DNA from 2 places in the Ruminococcus sp. MSJ-25 genome. Region 1 is predicted to be linked to the other one. Evidence: predicted binding sites of a transcription regulator. Region 1 holds the regulator's gene; the other holds the start of a gene.
The links. Region 1 encodes Rex, which represses fermentation and respiration genes when NADH is low (regulators of the CRP and FNR family bind a similar motif). Its sites were predicted from a motif close to ATTGTTAANNNNTTAACAAT; they were not measured.
Positions count from the first base shown of each region.

Region 2: a site for Rex is predicted at 1,593-1,612, ahead of pgk (phosphoglycerate kinase). Genes of this name have one in related genera too.

Region 1 covers NZ_JAHLPI010000014.1:193,075-197,636, forward strand. Annotated here, with positions in the region: gene KQH97_RS05045 (phosphotransferase family protein) at 438-1,196, shown strand; gene KQH97_RS05050 (hypothetical protein) at 1,408-1,998, shown strand; gene KQH97_RS05055 (redox-sensing transcriptional repressor Rex) at 2,047-2,715, opposite strand; gene KQH97_RS05060 (aryl-sulfate sulfotransferase) at 2,876-4,366, opposite strand; gene KQH97_RS05065 (ABC transporter substrate-binding protein) at 4,384-4,562, opposite strand, start outside.
Region 2 covers NZ_JAHLPI010000016.1:124,020-128,581, reverse strand. Annotated here, with positions in the region: gene KQH97_RS06520 (hypothetical protein) at 1-258, opposite strand, end outside; gene pgk (phosphoglycerate kinase) at 333-1,556, opposite strand; gene KQH97_RS06510 (ATP-dependent Clp protease ATP-binding subunit) at 1,695-3,962, opposite strand; gene KQH97_RS06505 (CvpA family protein) at 4,003-4,562, opposite strand, start outside.

The DNA of each region.
Region 1 (4,562 bases):
CTCGGGTTTTATCTTACTTATATTATATACGATTGTTATTTTTTTGTCAATCTTATAAAGTTACAGCTTTTTTGATATTTTACGTCGCTTTATTATGCAATATACATAAATATTGAACATTGTTTTATGATAGATTAACAATTCATGACCGTCAAACTGCACAATAAAAATCAGATTGATAAAAATTTATCATATATGCCGCCTGAAAAAAGATTAATAAATATAAGATAAAAACTAAACAAAAATAAAACAGTTGTGAAAATAACGAAAATGTGCTTGACATTTAGAAAATCTGTAGTATAATATAGACATAACAGAGATACATAGAAAGCACGGAGATGTAAAGGTAATTTTACACAATAAGGCTGTTGAAAAATCAATGTATACTCTGAAACTCGACTTAATACCATATTTTAAAATAAAAGGAGATATGACTTATGAAACTTGATAACTTTGTAGCATCCAGCGACATCTATGATGTTTATGAATCTGATGGAATGGCAGTCAGGATCTATAAGAAGCCTGAATACAAGGAAAAGTGTCTGTATGCAGCTCTTACACACGCAAGAGTTGAAACAACACTTGGCAATTCCTTTATAAAGATGCCTGTTCTTCACGAGGTTTCCGTTATCGACGGCAAATGGGCTATTACAATGGACTTTATAAAGGGTAAGACTCTTCAGCAGCTTATGGACGAAAATCCAGACAAGAAAGACACGTATCTTAACCAGTTTATCGACATTCAGTGCGAGATACACGCTCAGTATATGCCACTTCTTTCAAAGCTGAAAGATAAGATGGCAAGACAGATCAAGACTCTTGGTCAGATCGACGAGATAAAGAAGTATGAGCTTCTCACAAGACTTGATTCAATGCCAAAGCACATCAAGCTTTGCCATGGTAACTTTGAGCCAAAGAACGTTATCATCAATGACGAAGGTACTTATGTTATCAATTGGGGTTCTGCTAGACAAGGTAATGCGTCTGCTGACGTTGCAAGAACATACCTGCTGTTCTGCCTTAACAATCCTGATCTTGCTGAGGCTTATCTTGATAAGTATTGCGTAAAGAGCGGAACATCTAAGCAGTATGTACAGGCTTGGTTGCCGATCGTTGCAGCAGCACAGCTCATTAAGGGCAAGCCGGAAGAGAAGGATCTGCTCATGAAGTGGATCGACGTTGTAGATTACGATTAGTCTTTTTGTCAGGTTGTAACAAATTTGTAACCTCTTATTGTGCAAATAGCTAAAAAATGATTTATCCCGATTATGAGTTTCGTCATAATCGGGATATTTTGTTACAATTCTTTATAATCTCTTTACAGAGTAATTTTCATGTGATATAATGTGAAACTGTTGAAATATGACATAATGATTTAGGACTACAGAGGTTATTCGGAGGATCAATATGAAAAAGCTAATGATAGCTGTTGCTATAGTTTGCACTATGTTTACTTTGCCGGCTTGTGGAAAAAATGCCGATAATAAAACAGAAAATAATGTTAATCTTACAAATAATGACGTAACGACAGCTCAAACAGAGGTTACTGATGAAGTGCCAGACGAAACTACTTCACTCCCTGACAGAAGCACTCTTGAAAAGATACCAGATGAGGCTGTTGATTCGTTTAATCAGGTCGTAGATGTCTGCAAGGAGATATATCCTTTGGCTGAAAAAACAAAAAGGCTTTATGGTTATACAGGCACTAAGACTGTGAACAAAAAGAATTGTTACATTTTTGTTATATATGATAAAAATGACGATGTGTTGACAAAGGTGGCAACTGTCGCTGCCGAGGTTGCATCAGATAAGCTTTACGTTCTTGATGATGAAACAGGAAGTGCTGAAAAAATCAATACCGAGGATGTTAAAACTCAATCTACAGAGTCATGGGCAGATCAAGTAACTGAGTCTTTTGCTGAATACTATCAGAGCAAAGAGGTTAACGACCATCTTGCTGCAGTTGTTGAAACAGCCGCGGTTAAAACAGTTCGCTAATACTTTATATAAAAAAATCACACCAGAGAATTTTCTGGTGTGATTTTTTTATTCGATCTCTTCGCTGTTGTCAGTATCAGTGCTTGTGATGATATTTGTTGCATATGTAAGTGTAAGCAGGCTGTCACCTAAATGGACATTTTCCACAACTATGTTTTCATAGTCGATGCTAAGATCATAATGTGAAAAATTCCAGAACGCTTTCAGACCAAGATTTACAAGCTGGTCTGCAATAGCCTGAGTGTTTGCTTTCGGTATACAAAGCACAGCTACAACAGGGGAGTTTGCTTCGCAAAAGCTTTCTATATCATTAGTGTGACGAATCGGTATGTTTCCTACCACTTCACCAGTGAGCTTTGGGTTTATATCAAATATGCCTATGAGATTGCAACCCCTTGTTTCAAAGTTAATATGTGTGGCGATAGCTTTACCGAGGTTTCCTGCACCGATAAGTATGGTCTTGAAATGCTTGTCTACTCCGAGTATCTTGCCTATTTCCATTCTAAGCTCGTCAACGTGATAGCCATATCCCTGCTGACCGAATCCGCCAAAGCAGTTAAGGTCTTGTCTTATTTGTGAAGCCGTGAGCTTCATTCTCTCAGAAAGCTCCCTTGAAGATATTCTTTCAAGTCCTTCTTTTTGAAGCTCACCTAAAAATCTATAATAACGTGGCAGTCGTTTTATTACTGATGCGGATATCGAACCGTCTTTAGACATATATTTACACTTTCCTTTACTAAAAAACATGATTGATAAATAAATAACAATATCACATAATATAATAGCACTAATCTTTTCTTTTGTCAAGGACTTGTAAACTCTCTGCGGTCTAAAAAAGCAGCCTCGTTTTACAGAAGCTGCCTTATGTACATTAATTTTATTCTAGATCTTTTTTCTTTACAGAAGCAACACAGAAGTCGATGCGTTCTTCATCATCTTCTTCATTTCCTGAACCTGTGAGAGGAACTCCTTTTGTTGGATCGATCCCGTCAACGGCTGTAACAAGCCCTGTACCCTCGCCAATAGAAGCACCCGGTACTCTGAACTTTGTAATGTCGATAGGCTCGATAGAGGTCTCAACAGGCTTTTCAAGCTGTGGTATCCACTCGTATGGTACACGATAAGCTCTGTAGATCATGTTGCTTTTGAATGTGCCGGCAAAATTCTTGAAATAAGGGTTTACAAATTCCCAAACTATTTCATGGTCAGGTGTGACTTCAAGAAGATGTCCATCTGAACCTTCCGTAATAAGAGTGTTTCCGTTCGGAAGTCGCTGTGCAGAGCTGATGTATGAGCTATAGAACTTAGAAGCGTCAGTAAAAAGCAGATTTCCTGCTTCAAGGGGAGTGTACTGCCATGTTATTTCAAGTGTAACAGGATTGAATTGAAGTACTCTTGAGTAATCTCTGTGTGCATTGTTCACGCCTGTGAGGGAAGCAGGGTTAGGTGTGCCGTAGCCACCCTCGCCACCGTTATCGAATACCAACAGGTCGCCCTCTCCAGGAAGTCCCTTTGGTATCATGTGCAGGTGGTGCTGACCAATTATCCAGCCAAGCTTCTTTGTGGCTTCGCTTTCGTTGAAGTTAGGACCTACACGCCATACTATCTTACCTGTTGATTTCTCGATAATTCCGAGTATGTTTGAGTTTCTTGCGTCAAATATGATATTGTCTGGGTGGAAGCGTTTGTCGCCTGCGTCATACCACTTATTTTCGCCAAGGGTAGAGAAGTTGTTTATGTGCATCCAATCTCCACCTGCCTCACCGTGAAGACCGGGGTTTCTGAACAATGCGTTCTTTGCGGCCTCGTCAAAGCCAAGCTCATCAAAGTGGTCGCTTGCACGCCAGCTCCAAATTATATTGCCTTCCCAATCCACTTCGATGATCTTATCGTCGATAAGTCTTTTGTCTGAAATATCGTGGTTGTAAAGGTTCTCGTGAGTAAGGATAAGTGTATTGCCACTGTCTGTCTTTGGCTCGCCATTTGGATAATAGTAACCCACAGTGCTGCCCTCACGCTGAAAATCATGGTGCTGTCTAGCCATATAGACCGGTTCCTTACCCGGGTCGGCAACAAGTTCAGTTTTGTCGAATTTCCATACGATATGACCGTCCCAGTCTACCTGAACAAGATCAAGTTGATCCTGATATGCATATTTACCTCCTCTTGCTCCTGTTGTGCCCATTACATATCCGCCTGGGAGTATTTTGTTAGGAAATCCTCCCAGTCCAGCCCAAAGCTTTACTTCATTGCCATTCATATCTATGAGCAGAGCACCTTTAGCGGACGGGAAGATCGTATAGCCGCTGTAGGCTTTTTCTTTGTTGTATATTGTAACTCCTGTTGGATAAATGCTTGGATAACCCATGTCTGATTCCTCCTTGTTTATTTGTCTGCTTTTGTCAGGTCTGCCGTAACGTTATCTGGAAATGCTTTTTTTGCTGAGTCTGGATAATAAAATTTCCTTATGTTGTAATTGTTTGAATATTTACCATTCTCATACGCCCACTTATTTATTTCATCAAGATGAGATGCAGCTTCCTCAGAAAGTCCCAGTTTAATAC
Region 2 (4,562 bases), on a different contig from region 1:
GGAAGTATACGCTCCCCTGCTTTCGGAAAAATCCTCATATTCGGATCTGCTTTCCCCTACTACCTTAGCAAACGTTTTAACATATTTACTGCAATCATCGGAACTTTCTGAATTTCCGTAACGCTTACAGCCGATCTTTACAAATCCAACTGCCGCCAGTGCCGACGCAACAGCCAATATACAGGCAAAAACAAATGCCGCAGTAATACTGCTTTGTGAATAGTATACTGTCAAAACCAAAGGTTCACGGTAAATCATTGATACCCCCATAATTAAAAAGGGGCAGGCAAATGACTGCCTGCCCCAGCTTTTAAGTCGAGCAAATATATAAATTACTTGTCGGCAATAACGTCGATACCCGGAAGAACCTTGCCCTCGAGGTATTCAAGTGAAGCTCCGCCGCCTGTTGAGATGTGTGACATCTTGTCAGCGAAACCGAGCTGGATAACTGCTGCTGCTGAGTCGCCGCCGCCGATGATAGTTGTAGCGTCTGTTTCAGCAAGTGCCTTTGCAACTGCGATAGTACCCTTTGCAAGTGTTGGGTTCTCGAACACGCCCATAGGACCGTTCCAAACAACTGTCTTTGCAGACTTAACAGCCTCGCCGAAGAGAGCCTGTGTCTTTGTGCCGATATCAAGGCCTTCCTTGTCAGCTGGGATCTTGTCAGAATCAACAACTTCTACATCGATAGGAGCGTCGATTGGATCAGGGAAACCTGCTGCAACTGTTGTGTCGATAGGGAGAAGAAGCTTCTTGCCAAGCTTTTCAGCCTTTGCCATCATTTCCTTGCAGTAGTCGATCTTTGTATCGTCAACGAGGGAAAGACCAACTTCCTTGCCCTGTGCCTTAAGGAATGTATATGCCATACCGCCACCGATGATAAGTGTATCGCACTTCTCGAGGAGGTTTGAGATAACGTTGAGCTTATCTGCTACCTTTGCGCCGCCGAGAATAGCAACGAATGGTCTAACAGGTGTTTCAACTGCATTTCCGAGATAGTTGATCTCTTTCTGCATGAGGTAACCAACTGCTGTTTCCTTAACGAACTTTGTAACGCCTGCTGTAGAAGCATGAGCTCTGTGAGCTGAACCGAAAGCGTCCATTACGAATACTTCGTCGTCAACGAGGTCAGCAAGTTCCTTAGCGAAAGCTTCGCCGTTCTTTGTTTCCTCTGCGCCTCTGAATCTTGTGTTCTCAAGAACAACGATATCACCGTCAGCCATTTCAGCAACAGCCTTCTTAGCGTTGTCGCCAACTACTGTATCGTCAGCAGCGAATGTTACCTTTGTTTCAGGAAGAAGCTCTGCAAGTCTTGCAGCAGCAGGAGCAAGTGAGAACTTAGCCTCTGGGCCGTTCTTTGGCTTGCCAAGATGTGAACACAGAACTACCTTGCCTCCGTCAGCTACCAGCTTCTTGATAGTTGGGAGAGCAGCTGTTATTCTGTTATCGTTTGTAATAACGCCGTCCTTAAGAGGAACGTTAAAGTCAACTCTTACGAGTACCTTTTTGCCCTTTACATTAATGTCATCAACAGTAACTTTGTTTAAACCTGCCATTTTAAAGACACCTCTCAATTTAATTTTTTAATTCACGTTGTTAAAAAACTAACAACCTTACCTTTATTATATAACATACCGCCATAAAAATCAAGTATTTTTTTATAATTTTTACCCTGATTTTATAACTTCAGGCTTTTAAAGTGCGTCCACATTTATCTCTCCGTTGTCAGCGGATATTGCCACGGCGGACACCGCTCCCTCGCCCTTGTCTATAAGCAGTTCGGCTATCTTATCCTCAACCTCGTTTCTTATGACACGGCGGATATCTCTTGCACCAAGCTTCTGACCGTATGCCTTATGTGCGATAGCTTTCAAAGCTTCATCTGTATATCTCAGGCTGATATGTTTCTCCTCCAGCGGCGACTTCATCTCATCCAGCATAAGACCTGCTATGCCCGCGAAATTCTCCTCTGTGAGCGGATTGAACACAACTATCTCGTCTATTCTTCCAAGAAACTCAGGTCTCAGGAAATCTCTCAGGGCTTTCATTGCTTTATCCTTGGCGATATCGCTGTCGGTCTTATTGAAGCCCACACCCGTATCTCTATCAGTCGAACCTGCGTTTGATGTCATGACGATAACTGTGTTCTCAAATGAAACGCTTCTGCCCTGTGAATCGTTGATACGACCCTCGTCAAGTATCTGAAGGAGTATGTTCATAACATCAGGATGAGCCTTTTCTATCTCGTCAAAGAGCACCACTGAATATGGTCTGCGGCGCACCTTTTCGGTGAGCTGACCTGCTTCATCAAAGCCTACATATCCCGGAGGTGAGCCGATAAGCTTTGATACTGAGTGCTTCTCCATATACTCGGTCATGTCAACTCTGATAAGCGGCTCGGTGGCGTCAAAAAGCTCTTCTCCAAGGACTTTCACAAGCTCTGTTTTTCCAACGCCTGTTGGGCCGACGAAAATAAATGAAGCCGGTCTGCGACGTTTTGAAAGCTGAACTCTTGTACGCTTTATTGCCTTTGCGACCTTATCAACGGCTTCGTCCTGGCCGATAACACGCTTTGAAAGGGCTTCTTTCAGGTGCTTTATCTTGTCATATTCGGTCTGAGCTATCTTATTGGCAGGGATACCTGTCCAAAGCTCTATTACCTTTGAGATATCTTCCTCTGTGACCTGAACGTTTTTAAGAGTTTCTTCCACCTCTTTGAGTCTGTTCTGGATCCTGAGTATCTCGCCCTTTTCCTTTGCGATTATCTCATAGTCAGGGTCTGACTTCTGCTCGTAATCCTCAACGAGCTTTTCATGCTTTTTGAGTTCCTCGTTAAGTGCGTCGAACTCCTCTATTTCAGGTGTTCTGATACTTGTGCAGGCGCAAGCCTCGTCAAGAAGATCTATCGCCTTGTCAGGAAGAAATCTGTCGTTGATATATCTTTCAGAAAGCACTGCACACTCTCTGAGCATATCGTCTGATATCTTTACTCTATGGAAATTCTCATAATACTGCTTTATGCCTTTGAGGACTGTGATTGTGTCCTCAACTGTCGGCTCGGAAACTGTTACAGGCTGGAAACGTCTTTCAAGTGCAGAGTCCTTTTCGATATACTTTCTGTACTCCTTGAAAGTCGTTGCACCTATTACCTGTATCTCGCCTCTTGAAAGGGACGGTTTCAGGATATTAGCTGCGTTCATCGTTCCCTCATTGTCGCCTGTGCCAACAAGGGTATGCACCTCGTCTATAAAGAGGATAACATTGCCCTGCTCTTTTACTTCCTCTACAAGACCTTTGCAGCGGCTCTCGAACTGTCCTCTGAACTGAGTGCCTGCAACAAGTGCGGTAAGGTCGAGGAGGTAAAGCTCCTTATCCTTGATATGGAAAGGCACATCTCCGCCAACTATCCTCTGTGCGATACCCTCGGCAATGGCTGTTTTACCAACGCCAGGTTCGCCTATAAGGCATGGATTGTTCTTCTGACGTCTTGACAGGATATGGATAACTCTTGATATCTCCTTATCTCTGCCCACAACGTTATCAAGCTTGCCCTCTCTTGCTTTCTGAGTAAGATTTGTGCAATAGTTGTTGAGAAATTTAAGCTTTTTCTTTTTATCCTTTGGGTTTTTATCTCCGCCCTCATCGGTGGCTTTAGGCATACCTCCTGCGAGGTTGCTGAAAAGATTGGCTGCGTCACCGCCAAAAAGATTGCTCAGGAAGTTCGTTCCGCCCGGCTCAAAATCGTCCCCGTCAGAAGCCTCCATAAGCTGATTTGACATTGCTTCAAGGTCATCGTCTGAGATGCCCATTGCCTTCATATAATCGTCCACCTGCGAAATGCCAAGCTCCTTGGCACAAACAAGGCAAAGTCCCTCGTTCTTCTTGTGCTGAGGGTCCTTGGCGTTCATCTGTGAGATGAACACCACAGCAGGACGCTTTTTACATCTTGAACACATTAACATTTTTATTTGCTCCTTTCCTTACTGATACACCTTACGGTAATCATTTATACAGAATATCAAAGAAGTAACTGAACAGATAGGTATTTTCAAAAACAGCGCTGTTGAACTTGGGAAGCTTGTTCTCGGTAGCATTTATCACAGTGCAGACCATAAAGGCTATCAACACCAGATACAGACCGCCTTTGCAAAGACCAAGCGCCATGCCTGCGAAACGGTTTGCCGCTGTCAGACCTGCCATTCGGGTAAAAACTCCCGACAGACGCAGGATAAGCCTTATGACTATCTCCATAAGCACATACACTGTCATGAACACGCAAAGCCTTATAAAAGTCAGGGCGATCGGTCGGAAAATGTTCTTTTCCAGATACTCAGCACCAGTTCTGCCACCCTCAGAGAGAGCCTTGACGGCTTCGTCTATCTGCTCGGCAGTGAACTTCACCGCCTTAGACAGACTTTTTCCAAGCTTATTGCCCTCAAGCTTTTCGCTGAGCTTTTGGGGCATAACGCTGTGTATATACTCTGAAAGCTCCTCGCCCTTTTGCTGAGCGGTATCAAGGTCTGTTCCCTTTGAAACAAGCAGCTTTTCGGTATTCTCCGCAA